3 regions of the Actinoallomurus sp. CA-150999 genome follow, and region 1 is predicted to be linked to each of the others. Evidence: riboswitches for the same ligand, from Rfam matches in the RefSeq annotation. Region 1 holds a riboswitch; each other region holds the start of a gene.

The links. Region 1 has a riboswitch for cobalamin ahead of ACQP2O_RS41210 (putative cobaltochelatase). Riboswitches for the same ligand answer to the same signal wherever they lie in the genome.
Region 2: it holds a riboswitch for cobalamin, as region 1 does, so the genes downstream of both, bluB (5,6-dimethylbenzimidazole synthase) here and ACQP2O_RS41210 (putative cobaltochelatase) in region 1, are expected to answer to the same signal.
Region 3: it holds a riboswitch for cobalamin, as region 1 does, so the genes downstream of both, ACQP2O_RS44975 (ribonucleoside-diphosphate reductase subunit alpha) here and ACQP2O_RS41210 (putative cobaltochelatase) in region 1, are expected to answer to the same signal.

What each region holds. Positions count from the first base shown of each region.
Region 1 covers NZ_CP192063.1:8,906,105-8,912,146, reverse strand. The annotation lists gene ACQP2O_RS41220 (DUF6504 family protein) at 1-241, shown strand, start outside; gene ACQP2O_RS41215 (LLM class F420-dependent oxidoreductase) at 247-1,275, opposite strand; cobalamin riboswitch at 1,480-1,601, shown strand; gene ACQP2O_RS41210 (putative cobaltochelatase) at 1,661-3,784, shown strand; gene cobO (cob(I)yrinic acid a,c-diamide adenosyltransferase) at 3,848-4,450, shown strand; gene ACQP2O_RS41200 (cobyrinate a,c-diamide synthase) at 4,479-5,810, shown strand; gene ACQP2O_RS41195 (GNAT family N-acetyltransferase) at 5,807-6,042, shown strand, end outside.
Region 2 covers NZ_CP192063.1:9,143,156-9,149,197, forward strand. The annotation lists gene ACQP2O_RS42245 (hypothetical protein) at 1-434, opposite strand, end outside; partial or broken gene ACQP2O_RS42250 (hypothetical protein) at 983-1,243, opposite strand; gene ACQP2O_RS42255 (hypothetical protein) at 1,251-2,108, opposite strand; gene ACQP2O_RS42260 (hypothetical protein) at 2,136-2,474, opposite strand; gene ACQP2O_RS42265 (hypothetical protein) at 2,847-3,899, opposite strand; cobalamin riboswitch at 4,446-4,640, shown strand; gene bluB (5,6-dimethylbenzimidazole synthase) at 4,674-5,294, shown strand; gene ACQP2O_RS42275 (hypothetical protein) at 5,486-5,968, opposite strand.
Region 3 covers NZ_CP192063.1:9,767,383-9,773,424, forward strand. The annotation lists gene ACQP2O_RS44960 (FecCD family ABC transporter permease) at 1-565, shown strand, start outside; gene ACQP2O_RS44965 (ABC transporter ATP-binding protein) at 562-1,389, shown strand; gene ACQP2O_RS44970 (ribonucleotide-diphosphate reductase subunit beta) at 1,406-2,428, opposite strand; gene ACQP2O_RS44975 (ribonucleoside-diphosphate reductase subunit alpha) at 2,425-4,677, opposite strand; cobalamin riboswitch at 4,777-4,992, opposite strand; gene ACQP2O_RS44980 (CbtA family protein) at 5,116-5,973, opposite strand; gene ACQP2O_RS44985 (CbtB domain-containing protein) at 6,009-6,042, opposite strand, start outside.

The DNA of each region.
Region 1 (6,042 bases):
GGTCAGCGACGGCAGGCCCTCGCGCTTCGTCTGGCGCGGCCGGCTCTACACGGTGCTGCGCGTCCTGGATCGCTGGGTCACCACCCGCGACTGGTGGCACGAACGGCACCCTGAGGCCCCGGAAGGCGCCGAGCGGGAGTTCTGGCGCGTCGAGGCCACCCCGGACCGGGCGATCGGCGTGTACGAACTGCGTCACGACCAGGCGACCGGCACGTGGATGCTCTCCCGCGCTTGGAACTAGGGATCTCAGGACTCGACGAGGTCGCGGATGGCCTTCAGGGTCGGTTCGTCCTTCACTCCGGCGATGAGGAGCGTGGTCACGGGGGAGTCCTGCCACAGCCGGAGGCGTTCCTTGATGCGGCCGATCGGGCCGAGCAGGGAGATGGAGTCGGCCAGCTCGTCCGGCACCGCCTTGATCGCCTCGTCGCGCCGGCCCGACAGGAACAGCTCCTGCACGCGTACGGCCTCCTCGGCGTAGCCCAGCCGCCCGATCAGGTCGAGGTGGAAGTTGCGGTCCTTGGCGCCCATCCCGCCGATGTAGAACGCCAGCGGGATCTTGGCGAACTCCAGCGCGGTCGCCAGGTCGTCCGTCACGATCGTCGTCACGGTCGCGGCGATGTCGAACCCCTCCCTGCGGCCCGCCAGCGACGCGCCGAACACCGCCTCGATCTGCGTCGGATCGACGAAGAGGGGCAGCCAGCCGTCCGCGATCTCGGTGGCGAGGGCGATGTTCTTCGGGCCCTCCGCGCCGAGGTACACCGGGATCCGCGGGCGTACGGGATGGACGATCGACTTGAGCGGCTTGCCGAGGCCGGTGACGCGGCCGGGAGCGTACGCCGACGGCGGCAGCGGCAGCGGGTAGTGGGGGCCGGCGGAGGTCACCGGCTCCTCGCGCCGCCAGACGTCCCGCATGATCCGGACGTACTCGCGCGTGCGCTCCAGCGGCCGGGCGAACGGCACGCCGTACCAGCCCTCGACGACCTGAGGGCCGGACGCGCCGATGCCGAGGGTGAGCCGGCCGCCGGACAGTGCGTCGAGGGTCAGCGCGTGCATGGCGGTCGCGGCGGGGGTACGGGCGGACATCTGGACCACCGCCGTGCCCAGTTTGATGCGCGACGTCCGGGCGCCGTACCAGGCGAGCGTGGTGAAGGCGTCGGAACCGTACGCCTCGGCGGTGAAGACGTATTCGTAGCCGAGCCGTTCGGCGGCCAGCACCGTCTCGGTGGCGTCCTCCGGATCCCGCTGCCAGTAGCCGACGTTGATGCCGAGCCTCATCCGCGCGCCTCCTCGAAACTAGAACACGTTCTATTCAAGCAGATCGACGTCGATCCGGCACGGGCCCGAGGCTCTGCGCCGAACCTGCGCTCTCCCTGCGCCGGACCCGCAGTGTCCCTGTGCCGGGGCCGCGATGCCCCTGCGTCGGACCTGCGGTGTCGCGGGCCAGACCGGATATGTCATGCTGTCTTCCGGCGATACGCGGAGGAACCCGGTGTGAATCCGGGGCTGTCGCGCAACTGTGACCGGGGAGTTCTTCCTCAAGAATGGCCACGGCGTGAGCCGGAAGGTCGAGGGCGGGCGGCGAGCCGGGAGCCAGGAGACTCCGGCCGCCGATGCCAGGCCACCTACGGGCGCGTTAACCCGAGGAAAGGACGACCACCGGGTGAACACCTATCCGTTCTCCGCCATCACGGGGCTGGACGACCTCAAGCTCGCCCTCCTGATCAACGCGGTCTCCCCGGCCGTCGGCGGCGTGCTGGTCCGTGGCGAGAAGGGCACCGCCAAGTCCACCATCGTGCGGGGCCTCGCCGCGCTGCTGCCGGACGTCACGGTCGTGGCGGACTGCCGGTTCTCCTGCGACCCGCAGGCGCCGGACCCGCAGTGCCCCGACGGGCCGCACGTCGACGACGACGGCACGCTGGTCCGGCCGGCGCGGCTCGTCGAGCTGCCGATCGGCGCCGCCGAGGACCGCCTCACCGGCTCGCTCGACCTCGAACGCGCCCTGACCGAGGGCGTCCAGGCATACCAGCCCGGCCTGCTGGCCGAGGCCCACCGCGGCGTCCTGTACGTCGACGAGGTGAACCTGCTCCACGACCACCTCGTGGACCTCCTTCTCGACGCCGCCGCGATGGGGCACTCGTACGTCGAGCGCGAGGGCGTCTCCATCCGGCACGCCTCCCGGTTCCTGCTGGTCGGCACGATGAACCCCGAAGAGGGCGAGCTGCGGCCGCAGCTGCTCGACCGGTTCGGCCTGACGGTGGAGGTGGCGGCCACCCGGGACCCGGAGGAACGGGCGGAGGTCGTCCGGCGGCGCCTGGCCTACGAGGCCGATCCCGCGGCGTTCACGCTCGGCTGGGCGCGGGCCGAGGCCGAGCTGGCCTGGCGGATCGGCCAGGCCCGCGCCAGGCTCTCCGAGGTCGTGCTGCCGGACGGCGCGCTGCGCCAGATCACGGCGGTGTGCGCCGCGTTCGAGGTGGACGGGCTGCGCGCCGACATCGTGATGGCCCGCGCCGCGATGGCCCTCGCCGCCTGGCACGACCGGACCGTCGTCACCGCCGCCGACGTCCGTATCGCCGCCCGGCTCGCCCTCCCGCACCGGCGCCGCCGCGACCCCTTCGACGCGCCGGGCCTGGACGAGGACAAGCTCGACGACGTCCTCGAGAACACCGGCGGCTACGACTCCGACGACGCCTCCGAGCCGGACGTGCCCCAGCCACGCGGGGGAAGCGAGCCGGACACCGGACCCGACCCGGACATGACGGTCGACTGGGACGCCCGGCGCAAGCCTGACGACGAGGATCCCGACGACCCCGGCCCGGACGACGGGCCCGACGGCCCCGGGCCGGACGGCTCCGGCCCGGACGGGCCCGGCGACTCCGACGGGCGAGACGCCCGCGAGGGGCCGCTGGTCGACATCGAGCAGGCGCTGTCGGGCGAGGGCGCGTCGGACGAGGACGACGAAGAGCGCACCCGGGTGGACTCCCCGGAACCCGCGCCCGCCGACGCCGTCTACCGGACGCGGGTGTTCACCGTGCCGGGCCTCGGCGACGGCGCGCCGGGCCGCCGCTCGCGCGCCCGCACACCGTACGGCCGGACGACCGGCGCGCGTCCGGGCGCGCGTTCGCTGCACCTGACCGCGACGCTCCTCGCCGCCGCCCCGCACCAGCGCGCCCGCGGCCGCACCGGCCCCGGGCTGGTGATCCGCTCCGGCGACCTGCGCGAACGCGTCCGGGAGGGCAGGGAGGGCAACCTGGTGCTGTTCGTCGTCGACGCGAGCGGCTCGATGGCCGCCCGGCAGCGGATGCGCGCGGTGAAGGGCGCCGTGCTCAGCCTCCTCCTCGACGCCTACCAGCGCCGCGACAAGGTCGGCCTGATCACCTTCCGGGGCACGTCCGCCGAGCTCGCGCTGCCCCCCACCTCCTCCGTCGAGGCCGGGGCCCGCCGCCTCGAGACCCTGCCCACCGGCGGGCGTACCCCGCTCGCCGCGGGACTGCTGCGCGCCGCCGACGTGCTGCGCGGCGAACGCCTGCGCGACCCCGCCCGCCGTCCGCTGCTCGTCCTCGTGACCGACGGCCGGGCGACCCACGGCTCACCCGCCGACGCGCTGCGCGCCGCCGGACTCCTGCACGGCGTCACCGCCGTCGTGGTCGACTGCGAGCACGGCCCCGTACGCCTCGGGCTCGCCGGCGGGATCGCCGCCCGCCTCGGCGCCGAGGTCGTCCGGCTGGAGGAACTGGCCGCCGACGCCCTCACCAGTGTCGTCAACGACAGCAGGGCGGCGGCGTGACCCCGGAACGAAAGATCAATCTCGACGATGAGTTCGTGACCGTCGTCGTACGGGAGGACTGACATGCCGCAGGGAAAGCCGTCGCAGGTGCCCGATGACGGGCTCACGACCCGCCAGCGCCGCAACCGGCCCCTGGTGGTCGTCCACACCGGGCCGGGCAAGGGCAAGTCCACCGCCGCCTTCGGACTGGCCCTGCGCGGCTGGAACCAGGGCTGGCCGATCGGGGTGTTCCAGTTCGTCAAGTCCGCCAAGTGGCGCATCGGCGAGGAGCGGGCCCTGCGCGTCCTCGGCGAGTCCGGCGAGGGCGGCCCGGTCACCTGGCACAAGATGGGCGAGGGCTGGTCGTGGATCCAGCGGCCCGGAACCGAGGAGGACCACGCGGCGGACGCGCGCGAGGGCTGGGAGCAGATCAAGCGCGACCTCGCCGCCGAGACCTACACGCTGTACGTGCTGGACGAGTTCACCTACCCGATGAAGTGGGGATGGGTGGACGTCGAGGACGTCGTCGCGACGCTGCGGGACCGCCCGGGGTACCAGCACGTCGTCATCACCGGCCGCGACGCCGACCCGCGTCTGGTGGAGCTCGCCGACCTCGTCACCGAGATGGGGAAGGTCAAGCACCCCATGGACGCCGGCCAGAAGGGCCAGAAGGGCATCGAATGGTGACCGTGTCCCCGATCGCGCGGGCGGTCCGGTGAGGATCCCGCGTCTCGTCATCGCCGCTCCCGCCTCCGGGAGCGGCAAGACGACGGTCGCGACGGGGCTGATGGCCGCGCTGACCGCGTGCGGGCTCGACGTCTCGCCGCACAAGGTCGGACCGGACTACATCGACCCCGGCTACCACGCGCTCGCGGCCGGGCGGTCCGGTCGCAACCTCGATCCGTGGCTGACGTCGGAGGACCTCGTCGCGCCGCTGTTCCTGCACGGGGCGCGGGGCGCGGACGTCGCCGTGATCGAGGGCGTTATGGGGCTGTTCGACGGGGCCGAGGCCGCCGGCGGGGGCGGGTTCGCCTCCACGGCGCACGTGGCCCGGCTCCTGGACGCGCCGGTCGTCCTCGTCGTGGACGCCTCGTCGGCCGGCCGCTCGGTCGCCGCGCTGGTCCACGGCTTCGTGACGTACGACTCCACGGTGCGGATCGGCGGCGTGATCCTCAACCGGGTCGGGTCCGACCGGCACGAGCGGATCTGCCGGGCGGCGATCGAGGAGACCGGGCTGCCCGTGCTCGGCGTGCTGCGGCGCCACGCGGACGCCGGCACCCCGTCGCGTCACCTGGGCCTCATCCCGGCGGCCGAGCGCAGCGCCGACGCCGTACGGACCGTCGAGCGGCTCGGCGCCCTTGTGGCCGAGTCCTGCGACCTGCAGGGCCTGCTCGCCCTCGCCCACGGCGCACCGCCGATCACGGCCGACCCCTGGGACCCGGCGGAGCCGGAGTTCGCGGGTGCGCGTCCTGTTGTCGCGGTCGCGGGTGGTCCGGCGTTCACGTTCGGCTACACGGAGAACGACGAGCTCCTGAACGCCGCCGGGGCGGAGGTCGTCCCGTTCGACCCGCTGCGGGACGAGGCGCTGCCGGAGGGCACGCGCGGCGTCGTGATCGGCGGCGGCTTCCCCGAGATGTACGCTCCCGAACTCGCGGCCAACGAACCGCTGCGCCGCCAGGTCGCCGCGTTCGACGGGCCGATCTACGCCGAGTGCGCCGGTCTGCTCTACCTCGCCCGAACCCTCGACGGCGCGCCGATGTGCGGGGTCGTCGACGCGGAGGCGCGCATGACCTCCCGGCTCACCCTCGGCTACCGCGAGGCGGTCGCGGTGGCCGACTCGCCGGTGACCCGGACGGGTGAGCGCTTCCGGGGGCATGAGTTTCATCGCACGGCGGTGGTCTCCGGGCCGGGCGCCGAACCCGCCTGGCGATGGCCGGGGTCCGGGCCGGAGGGATTCGCCGGCCGGAACCGTCTTGCGTCCTACCTTCATCTCCATTGGGCTGGTAGTCCGGAGATGGCGAGCCGTTTCGCGGGAGCGTGCCGATGACGTTCGACGAGGGTGTGCTGTTGGAGACCCGGCGGCTGCTGCTGCGCCCGTTCGAGGAGGACGACGCCGACGACGTCCTGGCCGCGAGCCGCGACCCCGAGCTCCTCCGCTGGATGGCCTGGGCGCCCGCCCAGACCGCCGAGACCGCGCTCGCCTGGTGCGTCACGTACGCCCACATCGATCCGGCCCGCGGCGTCAACTTCGCGATCGTGGGCGGCGACCGGCTCGTCGG
Region 2 (6,042 bases), 240 kb from region 1:
CCGTACATGCTCGTTGCACCCGGTAGGGTCACGCCGGCATGCCAGCCGTTCTTGTCGCGGTAGAAGTGCCGCAGTTCCGTGTGCGGTGCCCTACCGACCGGCGCGATGCCTTCGAGGTTGCCGTTCTGGCGGTTCTGGATGATCGAGATCGGCCGCTGAACGCCGGTCAGGTTCTTCAGGACGTGTTCCGGGCCGTGCCAGGGGTTGCCTGGAGCGTCGTTATCGCGCCACCAGTGCAACAGGCCGACGCCCGTATTGTCCGCAGTGACGTACTCGAAGTTGCCGCGCTTGCCGAAAGTGCTTTGGATAAGTGAGCCGCTCGATGTTGCCGGGAGTGGTCGCGGTGCCGCATTCGCCGTGGCAGGTGTTACAGCCAGCGCGGTCAGGGTCAGGCCGAGCACGGCTAGTGCGGATTGCCACCCTCTCTTGTGCATGCATGTCCTCTCAGCGGGGTCTGCGAAGGCGTTCTGCCTGCGCCAGATACTCCTCCTTCCCGCCAACCGACGCATGTCCCCTATTTGCTCTACAACGCTCGAAGGTCTTTCAGTCCCCACTTTGAAGCGTGCGACCGGCTCCCCTCGGGGCCGGGGCGCTACAGGCGAAATCCGCATAAGCCGCCGCGCTGGATTGCCGTCGCCGTTGACTCCTTGCCGCCGGTGCGGCCGGCCGGGCGCCGGAATTGCCGGGATTTGCGCGTCCACAGTGGCGGCAAAGCCCCGCCTCACCGTGTACCGCCTCGAATATTCGGTCACGTGGCCTAAGTTGCGCCGATCACCGTGGTCGCTCGCGTGCCGGAACTTGGTACTTCTGCCCCTGGCAGCGCCGGAGCGGCGTTGCGCCTGCGGAGAATCTCATCCGTGCAGCTCACGCGGCATGCTCGTACACGTTGAGGATTCCGCCGAGCCGTTGGCGTCGCAGGTCGTTCAGGCAGGCGATCTGGTCCGGATCACTGATCACGGCGCCAGGTCTGTACCCACCGCTCCAGATGCCCGATCCGGGCGGGGCCGGGCGCAACCATCGGCGGTCGTCGTCACAGCGCAGCAAGACCTGGGCCGTGGCGATGCGGATGAGTTCGGCATCGCTGAGCGGCCGGGGCCGGCTCGGCCCCGGCCGGCTCCGCTTTGGGCGGGGCATGGTCGTCCAGCTGGACGTCGAGTTCGATCAGAAGGGCGTCCAGGTCCGTCTTCGCACACCGATCGTGGGCGCCCTTCGTCGTGGTCGCAGCCCGTTCAGGAAATCCCATCAACGATCTAGGCCGTAAGCGTGGTCCAGAAGTCTGGGTCCTCAGTGAGAGTGGTCGTGCGGCTGCGCTCGGAGCGGTTACCGGAGCGCTCCCCGGCCATCGGCATCAAGGGCATGCCCTCCTCCGCGGCCGCCGCTTCGCTCGCCTGGATGGCAGCCGCCTCGCGCGCCTGGATGAGGCCCGCTTCCTCGGCCGACCCGATCACACCCGCCATGAAGGGATTGAGGGCTGGAATGCCGTTACTCGGTCCGAGCGGCACCGCGCCGGTGAGGGCCGGATTGCTCGTGAGGCCACCAAGCAAATTCGCGGGATTCAGCGCACCGGCCAGGACCGTACCATTGCCCGCAGTGGTGCTGTGTTCCGAGGTGGCGGACTTGGCCGAGGTGCCGTGCTTGGCCGAGGTGCCGTGCTTGGCCGATGAGCTCGCCCCTTGTTTCGCGATCGGCATCATCTTGAGTACGGCAGCGCCGATCTCAAGGGCCGCGACGGCAGAGGCGGCCCCCGTGATCGCCAGGTCCGCAGCCGCCTCGGGATCGCGCGACCCCGGCACAGGAGTGGGATACACCTTTCCCTGGAAGGGCTTCAGCGCCGCACCGTACGTGACGAGAGTGTCGCCAATGGTATTGAGTGCACTCTGAATACTGCCGCTGGACACCGTCAGATCGGACATGGTGTTCTTGGCTTTGCTCGCCGCGACCCCGCTCCACGTCGTGTCACCCGTAAACAACTGCTGGTGGGCGGTATCGATGGTGGAGCCCAGGGTTCCGTACAGGCTTGATATTTCCTTGATGGCGCTACCACACCCGATGATCGCGTCCGAGTTGATCGCCGCGAATAGCGACTCCGCGACTTCCGCGATTGGCACGAGCGAACCTCCTTGGAATCGTTCGTCTTACGGGTTGGGGATAATGGACTCCAGATGAGATATAATGGCGCAGTTCTCGGCCTCGGTCGCGTGGTACCGTTTCCCGGCCTCGGAAATATTGTCGGCGGCGGTCTGAACGCTTTTGGCGTGATTCTCATGCGCTGCGGCCGCGACTCCAAGCGCCATTCCGATAGCGGCTGCGAGCTCTATTCCGGTGGGCCACATGCCGACGAGGGCTTCGGAAACTCCGAGACCTGCCAGCTGATTCGAGGTGCCGGAAAGAGGTTCGAGGCCGTCTGACACGGTGCTCGCCGCACCGTTGAAGACCGACCGATCCGGAAACTGCAGTTTTTCGCGTTCACTCATCGCGTCATCCTCGGGTGATCATCAGCTCCCGCTGAGACTGTGCCTGCGTTCCAGGGACCATCGTAGTCTCTAACACACAGTCTTGTCTGTAAGAGGGTGGCCGACACGGGCCTTCGAGTGCCGGCCCACGCCACGCTTGGGCTGACTCTGAGGCGCGAGTCACGGCGGGACTGCCCGCTCCGGTCACACCGAAGATCGCCGGCTTCGTGCCGTAGGTGCCCGAGTAGGAGATCCCGGCCGCCTGGTCGAGATCCTGACCTGCCTCGACCGCCGCCCGCTCAACACTCACCTTCGGTGCCGCGTCGGACCGGCGAACTCGACGGCCGTCCGGTCAGGGAAGGTTTCCGCGAACGGTATCGCTCGACCGCGGATTCACCTGTTGGTGTTGGTCGCCCATGTCACATTGTGGCCGTTGTAGATCACCATGTTGTCGTCGGCCTGGAGCACCAGCGTCGCGCCATCGTGGCCGGACGTTCCCGACGCCCAGACCGCCTGTCTGCCGTTGACGTAGACGACCAGATTGCCGTCGCTCTGGAACTCGGCGTACGCACCGGCGTGATGCGTCCCGCTGGACCAGATGATCTTGCTGCTCGTGTCGCGCAGCACGAGGTCGCCGCCCGTCTGCATGGTCAACGCGAGGCGGTTCGTGCGCAGGGTCTTACCCACGTTGAGGTCGTACGGCGCATGCACTTCGAGTGCAAACGGATTCCCGCCCGACATCGGCTTCTCACTCGCCGGAACGCCCTTGCGGGCGGCTTTACCCGAGGGACCGCCCTTGTTGGCCGCATGGGCGCGAGGTGAGGGTTTGCCGGAGGCCTTGGGCTCGGCGCTCTTGGGGGCCGCCGACTTGTCCGTCGCGTGTGCTGAGGGTGTCGGGGTCGGGGTGGCCGACGGGGACATGGAGGTGTACGCGCCCGGCGGAGGCTGCTGGCCGTTACCGGCCAGCACCCTGTCGGCAGTCCCCGAGGCGGGGTGCTTCTTGGCGTGGCGCGAGCCCGTGCCGATCAGCAGGATCGGGACCGCGAGCAGGACGGCCCCGCCGATCGCGACCGCGGCCAGCACGGGTTTCTTCGGCCGGTCCGGCGGCATCTCGTCGGCGTTCGCCGCACCGGTCTGCGGGGCGACCTCCACCGCGACGTCCGTCGCCGGGGCGGGGTCCTCCTGCTCCTTCGCCGCCGACGGTGTGTCCTTCGGCCGCTCTTCGGTCTCGTCGGCCTTCTTCTCGTCGGCCTTCTTCTCGGCGGGCTTCTTCTCCTCGACGGCCTTCTTCTCCTCGGTGGCGGACCGGTCGCCGTCGTGGGCCGACTCGGCGCCGCCGGCCGGCGCCAGGTCTCCTGCCTCCTCGATGTCCGCCTTGGGCAGTTCCACCGGCCGGCGGATACCGAGCGACTCCACGCGTTCGCCGGGTCCTGACTGCGAAGACAAGATCGCTCTCCTTAGGTCTGAATCAGATCGCGGGCGGCATCGGGTCCAGCGGCGCGCCGACCGGGTGCTGCGGGACGTCCCTCCCGATGAGGGCACGTGCCGGCGCAGCGCTTCGTCGAGCCGCTCCAGCGTGGCTCGGTCGGCGTGGTCCAGAGCCCCGGCCCGGCCGGTCCCCGGTCCGCATCCTCCGGCGGGTCACGATCTACCTCCGGTGACGGATTCGGTCGCGGCGAGAGAGAGGGCGGTCGTCCGTGCACCTCCTCCACGCGACGGCGCGGCGGTCCAATGTCGGCCCCTCGCCCCGTACGCAGGCGGTATCGGCGGTAGGCCGACCCCTCGGTAAGGCATACGAATCCCACCGTGTTCGGGTTCACCAACGGACGGCTCCATTTTCGGGCGAATACCACCGATCTTTCCCGAGTACGCCCGGCGGCTTCGCGCTGCTCGACGACGCCGTCGCGGCGTACGGGTGCGCGTCTTCGGTCGAGACGACCTGGTTCAGGAGCCGCGAGTATCGGGGGCGACGGGGATTGGTACGCTCGCGGCCGGCATGGAATGACGCGAGGTGCCCCTACGAGGGGAGAATCGGGAAGCCGGTGAAATTCCGGCACGGGCCCGCCGCGGTAACCGGGGAGCCGCCGTCCACGCGCGCACGCGCAGCCACTGGCCGCCAGGCCGGGAAGGCGGATGGTCAGGCATCGATCCGGAAGTCCGAAGACCGGCCTCGCTCCACCGGCCACCGCCACGGTGGCCTGACGCAGCGGGAGCCTGCCCATGAACGCCGGCATCTACGACGTGGTCCACCGTCGCCGTGACGTGCGCGCCCAGTTCACCGGCGCGCCGATACCAGAAGACGTCCTCCACCGGATCTTGACGGCTGCGCACGCCGCGCCCAGTGTCGGGCTCTCCCAACCCTGGGACTTCATCATCGTGGAGGACCCGGCCGTACGGCGCGCCTTCCATGACCACGTCCAGCACGAACGCACCACGTTCGCCGCCACCCTCACCACGGCCGCCGCCGACCATTTCGCCCGGATAAAGATCGACGGTGTACTGGAGAGCAGCCTGTCGATCGTGGTCACCTACGATCCCGACCGGGGCAGCCCCGCGGTCTTGGGCCGACACGCCATCGCCGACGCGGGACTGTACTCGGTCTGCCTGGCCATCCAGAACCTATGGCTGGCCGCCACCGCCGAGGACCTGGGCGTCGGCTGGGTGTCCTTCTACCGCGAACCGCACCTGCGTCAGCTGCTCGGTATTCCGACCGGAATCCGGCCCGTCGCCTGGCTGTGTGTAGGGCCGGTCACCCATCTGGAGGCCGTGCCGGATCTCGAACGGCACGGCTGGCGCCACCGTCGCCCCGTGGAGGCGGCGATCCATCACAACCGCTGGTGAGCCCCGCAGGGCGTCACCGGAGGTCACCGCAGGTTCGTAGTGCCCCACGCGCATGGGTCATGTCCCTGGATGTGGTGCACGAAGGGAGCGCAAGGCGCGTGGGCTGGACGGCCTTCGGCTCCACGCCGGCTGCCGGTACCGGCGTCGCCGCCCCGTACCGTAGGTCATGCGGCCGGATCGTGGGGTCGTGCTCAGCCCGTTTCGGCCTCGGTCCGTGGTGCTCGAGTCAGGGTGAGAGCGCTACCTGCCACGCCGATAACGATGATCGCGATGGCCACGCTGATCCCGCCCTCATGGTCCCAGTAGACGTCCTTGAGCTCGATCAGCAGGGCGGCCTCGTCGACGACAAGAGCGAGCCCGATGCCGAAGGCCAGGCCCATCCACATGCGCCAGCGAGGGGAGCGCTCGACGAGTCCGCATGCTCCCACGGCGATCAGCGCCAAGATGCCCCAGATGTAGTGGTGGATGTGCACGCCACCGACCCGGACATTCCCCAGGCCGGCGACGTGGACGTGGATCGCCCAAGTCAGCAGGCGCAGCCCGGCGAACGTCGCGGTGAATCCCCACCAGGCCAGCACCAGTCCCCGCCGGGTCGGATGAACGTCCCGCAACCGGCGTGGGCGACGCTGTTCCAAGCGGCGGGCCTTGTGGTCTCGCGGCACCTGTTCGGTCACTCGGCGAGCGTACTTCGACTCATCGGCTCTTCGCGGTCACGGTGGCCGGCTGTACCCGGAATGACGTAGGGCCG
Region 3 (6,042 bases), 860 kb from region 1:
CTTCGTGCTGGTCGGCATCGGCATCTCGATCGCCCTGGGCTCTCTCACGCAGTTGTTCCTCACCAAGGGCGACTACCTCGTCGCGCAGCAGGCCAAGGTCTGGCTGACCGGCTCCCTCAACGGGCGCGGGTACGACCACGCGGCGCCGCTCGCCCTCGTCCTGCTGGTGGCGGTCCCGGCCGCGCTGTGGGCGGCCCGCGCCCAGCGCAGCGCGCTCTTCGACGACGACACGGCCACCGCCCTGGGCGTACCGCTGGATCGGATCCGGCTCGGCCTGGCCGTCCTCGGGGTCGTCCTGGCGTCGATGGCGACCGGCGCGGCCGGGCCGATCGACTTCGTCGCCCTGCTGGCACCGCAGATCGCCCGCCGCCTCACCCGTACGGTCCAGATCCCGCTGCTGTCCTCCGCGCTGGCCGGCGCCCTGGTCGTCGTCGTGGCGGACCTGCTGGCCCGCCGTTTGTTCGCCCCGATCGAGCTGCCGGTCGGCGTCCTCACCGCCGTGGTGGGCGCCCCGTACCTGATGTGGCTCATCGTCCGTACCCGTTCCGGAGGCACCAGCTCATGAGCCGTACCGGTACCAGCCGCCTCACGGCGCAGGACCTGACCCTCGCGTACGAGGACCGGATCGTCGTCGACGGACTGGACCTGGAGATCCCCGACGGGCGGGTCACCGTCATCGTCGGCCCCAACGCCTGCGGCAAGTCCACCCTGCTGCGGGCCCTCGGCCGGCTCCTCAAGCCACGCCGCGGCGTGGTGCTGCTGGACGGCGCCGAACTCGCCCACGTCTCCCGCAAACAGATCGCGCGGACCGTGGGCGTCCTGCCCCAGTCGCCCACGCCCCCGGACGGGATCACCGTCGCCGACCTGGTGGCACGTGGCCGTCAACCGCACCAGAAGTGGTGGCAGCAGTGGTCGGAAGAGGACGAGCGGGCCACCGCGGAGGCCTTGGAACGCACCGCGACCGCGGACCTCGCCGAACGGCCGGTGGACGAACTGTCGGGCGGGCAGCGCCAGCGGGCGTGGATCGCGATGGCCCTGGCCCAGGACACCGACCTGCTGCTCCTCGACGAGCCCACGACGTATCTGGACATCGCTCACCAGGTGGAAGTACTGGACCTGATCCGGCAGCTCAACCATGAGCGCGGCCGCACCGTCGTCGCCGTCCTCCACGACCTCAATCAGGCCGCCCGCTACGCCGATCACATCGTCGCCATGAAGGCCGGCCGCATCATGGCCCAGGGCCCGCCGCGTGACGTGGTCACCGCGGACCTGGTCCGGGAGGTCTTCGGCCTGACGTCCGTCGTCGTCCCGGACCCGGTCACCGGCGGCCCGCTCGTCGTGCCCGGCATGGCGTGGCAGCCCGAAGCGGAGGATGACCGCGTTCGGTAGCCACGCCACGCGAAGGTCAGAACGCCTCGTCGAGACTGACCGTCCCCTCGACGGCGACCTGGTAGGCCGAGACGCGGCGTTCGAAGAAGTTGGACAGTTCCTGGACGTCCTGCAGTTCCATGAACGGGAACGGATTGGCGGTGCCGTACCGGATCGGCATGCCGAGGCGGGCGAGGCGCTGGTCGGCGACGTTCTCCAGGTAGGCGCGCATGTCGGTGGCGGTCATGCCGGGCAGGCCGTCGCCGCACAGGTCGTGGGCGAAGGCGAGTTCGGCGGCGACGGCCTCCTCCAGCATCGCCCAGACCTGCCCGGTCAGCTCCTCGTCGAACAGGTCGGGCTCTTCGGCGCGTACGGTGTCGACGACGCTGAAGGCGAATTCCATGTGCATCGACTCGTCGCGGAAGACCCAGTTCGTGCCCGAGGCGAGGCCGTTGAGCAGGCCGCGCGAGCGCAGCCAGTAGACGTAGGCGAAGGCGCCGTAGAAGAACAGGCCCTCGATGCAGGCGGCGAAGCAGATCAGGTTGAGCAGGAACGCCCGCCGGTCCTCCCGGGTCCGCAGCCGGTCCATCGCGCCGAGGGAGTCGATCCAGCGGAAGCAGAACTCGGCCTTGTCGCGGATGGAGGGGATGTTCTCCACCGCGGCGAACGCCTTGACGCGTTCGTCGTGGTCGGGCAGGTAGGTGTCGAGCAGGGTCAGGTAGAACTGCACGTGTACGGCCTCTTCGAACAGCTGCCGTGACAGGTACAGGCGCGCCTCGGGCGCGTTGAGGTGGGTGTAGAGGTTGAGCACCAGGTTGTTGGCCACGATCGTGTCGCCGGTGGCGAAGAACGCCACCAGCCGGTTGACCAGGTGCAGTTCCTCCGGGGTGAGCCGGGACAGGTCGGCCAGGTCCGAGTGCAGGTCGACCTCCTCCACGGTCCAGGTGTTGCGGATCGCCGCGCGGAACCGTTCGTAGAACGCCGGGTAGCGCATCGGCCGCAGGGTCAGGTCCATCCCAGGGTCGAGCAGGCTCGTGAAGTCTCTTCCTGACGTGCTCACTGGCAGGCCTCGCAGGTCTCGGGGTTCTCCAGGGAGCACATGAGCGCTTCCTGGGCAGGGGCGACGGTCGTCTGCGCGATGCGGGTGGCCGGCCGTGACCGCAGGTAGTACGTGGTCTTCAGGCCCGATCGCCAGGCGTAGGCGTACATCGAGGACAGCTTCCCGATGGTCGGGCTGGCCATGAACAGGTTCAGCGACTGGGACTGGTCGATGTAGGGCGTACGCGCGGCGGCCAGGTCGATCAGTGCCTTCTGCGGGAGTTCCCACGCGGTGCGGTACAGCCGCCGCAGTTCCGCGGGGAGCTCCTCGATCTCCTGCACCGATCCGTCGGCGCGCTTGATCGCGTCGCGCACCGGCGGCGTCCAAAGCCCGCGCGCCTTCAGATCCGCCACCAGGTAGGTGTTGATCTGCAGGAACTCCCCCGACAGGGTCTCGCGCTTGAAGACGTTGGACACCTGCGGCTCGATGCACTCGTAGCAGCCGGCGATGGAGGCGATGGTCGCGGTCGGCGCGATCGCGACCAGCAGTGAGTTGCGCAGCCCGACCTCACCGATCCGGGCCCGCAGCGCCTCCCACTCGGCGGCGTGGACCGGGCCGGCGTCGGGCCAGTGGTCCGGGTGCAGGACGCCCCGGGCGGCGCGCGTCCGGTCGTAGGAGGGGTGCGGGCCGTGGGTCGCGGCCAGCGCCGCCGACTCCCCGTACGCCGCGAGCGCGATCTCTTCGGCGATGCGGGTGGACAGCGCGAGCGCCTCGGGTGAGTCGAAGGGCAGCCGCAGCCGGAAGAACACGTCCGCCAGGCCCATCACGCCGAGCCCGATCGGCCGCCACCGCCGGTTCGCCTTCGCCGCCTCCGGCGTCGGGTAGAAGCCGCGGTCGATCGTGCGGTCCAGGAACCGCACCGCCGTACGCGCGGTCGCCCGCAGCCTCGCCCAGTCGACCCCGTCGTCGGTCACGTGGGCGGCGAGGTTGATCGAGCCGAGGTTGCACACCGCGGTCTCGGCGTCGTGGGTGACCTCGAGGATCTCGGTGCACAGGTTGGACAGGTGCACGACGTTGCCGGGCTCGGCGGTCTGGTTGCAGGCGCGGTTGGCGGCGTCCTTGAACGTCATCCAGCCGTTGCCGGTCTGGGCGAGGGTGCGCATCATCGCCCCGTACAGCTGCCGCGCCGGGACCTGCCGGACGAACCGGCCCTCGGCCTCGGCCGCCCGGTACGCGCGGTCGAACTCCTCGCCCCACCGGTCCACCAGCTCCGGCACCTGCTTGGGATCGAACAGCGACCAGGTCGCGTCCGCCTCGACCCGGCGCATGAACTCATCCGGCACCCAGTTGGCCAGATTGAGGTTGTGCGTACGCCGCGCGTCCTCCCCGGTGTTGTCCCGAAGCTCGAGGAACTCCTCCACGTCGGCGTGCCAGGGCTCGAGGTAGACGCACGCGGCGCCCTTGCGCCGGCCGCCCTGATTGACCGCCGCGACGCTCGCGTCCAGCGTCCGCAGCCACGGCACGATCCCGTTGGAGTGCCCGTTCGTGCCCCGGATCAGCGAGCCCCGGCTCCGCACCCGGCTCCAGGAGATCCCGATGCCGCCGGCGTACTTGCTCAGCCGGGCCACCTGGCCGTACCGCTCGTAGATGGCCTCCAGCTCATCGCGCGGCGAGTCCAGCAGGAAGCAGGAGGACAGCTGCGGGCGGGCGGCGCCGGAGTTGAACAGCGTCGGCGAACTCGGCAGGTACGCCAGCCGCGACATCAGGCCGTACAGCTCCGCCGCCTCGGCCACGCTCTCGGCGAGCCCGCAGGCCACCCGCAGGAAGAAGTGCTGCGGGCGCTCCAGCACCCGCCGCGTCGTCGGATGCCGCAGCAGGTACCGGTCGTAGACCGTACGAAGCCCGAAGTAGGTGAACCGGTCGTCGGCGTAGTGGTCGACCAGCGCGTCCAGCGCCGCCGCATTGCGGTCGACGAACCCCGCGGTCTGCTCGTTGAGCAGCCCCTGCCCATGGGCCGCCGCGACGGACTCGGTGAACGTCACCGGCCCGGTCTCCTCCGCGATCGACCGGGCGAGCAGCCGGGCCGCCACCGTCGAGTAGACCGGGTCGGTGACGACCAGCGCGGCAGCCCGCCGTACGGCCTCGGCCAGATCACCGGCTCCGGCGATGAGCAGCGGATCGGCCGCCGGCAATCCGGCGCAGACGCGCTCGATCTCGGCCGCGAGCGTGGCCTCGGGCGGCGTAGGGGGCGCGATGAGCTGTTGTGTCACGGTGCTCTCTCCTCGTGGGCTTCACCCTCGTGAGAAGACGCGCACGGACGACAAGGCTCCGCCGCCGACCCTCCCACGAGGCCTGGACGACCGCGCGCTCTCGCGCACGGGTCACTGGCAGGTCTTCGGACTCGCGGGCAGCACGCCGTCAGGCGCGTCCTACTGGCCGTCGCTTCCCGGGCCCGGTCGGGCCCAGTGCTGTTGACGGCGGTCGTTCCCACTCACCGCTGCGGGGCAGTCCCGGCCTCTCACCGGGTTCCCTCTTACGACACCCGCCACACGATGCACAGGTGAACCAGCAACACGAGAACCATACATGTAGGGGCAGTCGAAATGAACAACCACCAGATATTGGGGTGTCGCCGAGAAGGATCGCGGAGCCCAGGCACGCCGAACGGCCCCCGGCGGTGATCCACCGAGGGCCTCCAGGGGTGTGTCCTACGCCGTGACCGGTGCCTGCGCGGTCCGGGGGCCTTCGGCCGTACGGGCGAGCAGGCGTTCGGCCATCGGCGCGAAGCACAGGCCGATCGCGGCCCACATGATCGCTTGTGCGGCCACCGAGTACAGGCGGAAGGAGAACAGCACGTCCGCCGGGAAGCCCGGGTAGACGATCTGGCCCTGCCGGTTCTTCAGCGGCAGCGGCGTCTCCGTCGCGTGCCGGCCGTACTCGTGGACGTTCGCCGACAGGTGCCCGAGCGAGGGAAGCACGGACATCACGACGCCGAGCGCCACGACGCAGGCCAGCCCGGCCAGCAGGGTGGCGTTCCAGTTCCCGAAGCGGGGCTTGAGCCTCTGGCCGAGCCAGACCGCCAGGATCAGGAACGCGATGGAGAACCCGACCATCAGCAGGTACAGGCCGCCTCGATCACGGATGGTCTCGCCGTGGCCGATCGCCGGCGGGTTGGCCGGGTACTTGACGAAGGGGATCAGGTAGAAGCCCAGGAACCCGCCGAGGGCGACCAGCAGCGCCAGCGTCCGTGGCCGCAGGTTCCCCGTGCGGCCACAGGCCAGGATGTAGGCCACCGCGTACAGGCCGCCCATCGCGGCGCCGAACAGGATGACGCCCACGCCGATGCCGACGTTCGCCTGGATGGTGCGGCTGAAGATGTCCGGGCCGGCGGCCTCGGGCGTGATGCCCGCCGCCTTGTCGAGAATCGCCTGAGCGGCGTCCCGGCCGCTCTCATAGTCGATGGCCGCCTGAATCTGCGGTTCGGCGAAGATCCGCGCGAAGACGAACGCGAGGATTCCACCGACCGCGCCCACGAGCAGCCCACGCAGGATGAATCGCCGTTCCACGGCGTACTCCTAGAGTTGTGGTGTCGCGGGCCGGATCAGTGGCAGGGGAACCCGAGGAAGTGCCGGGCG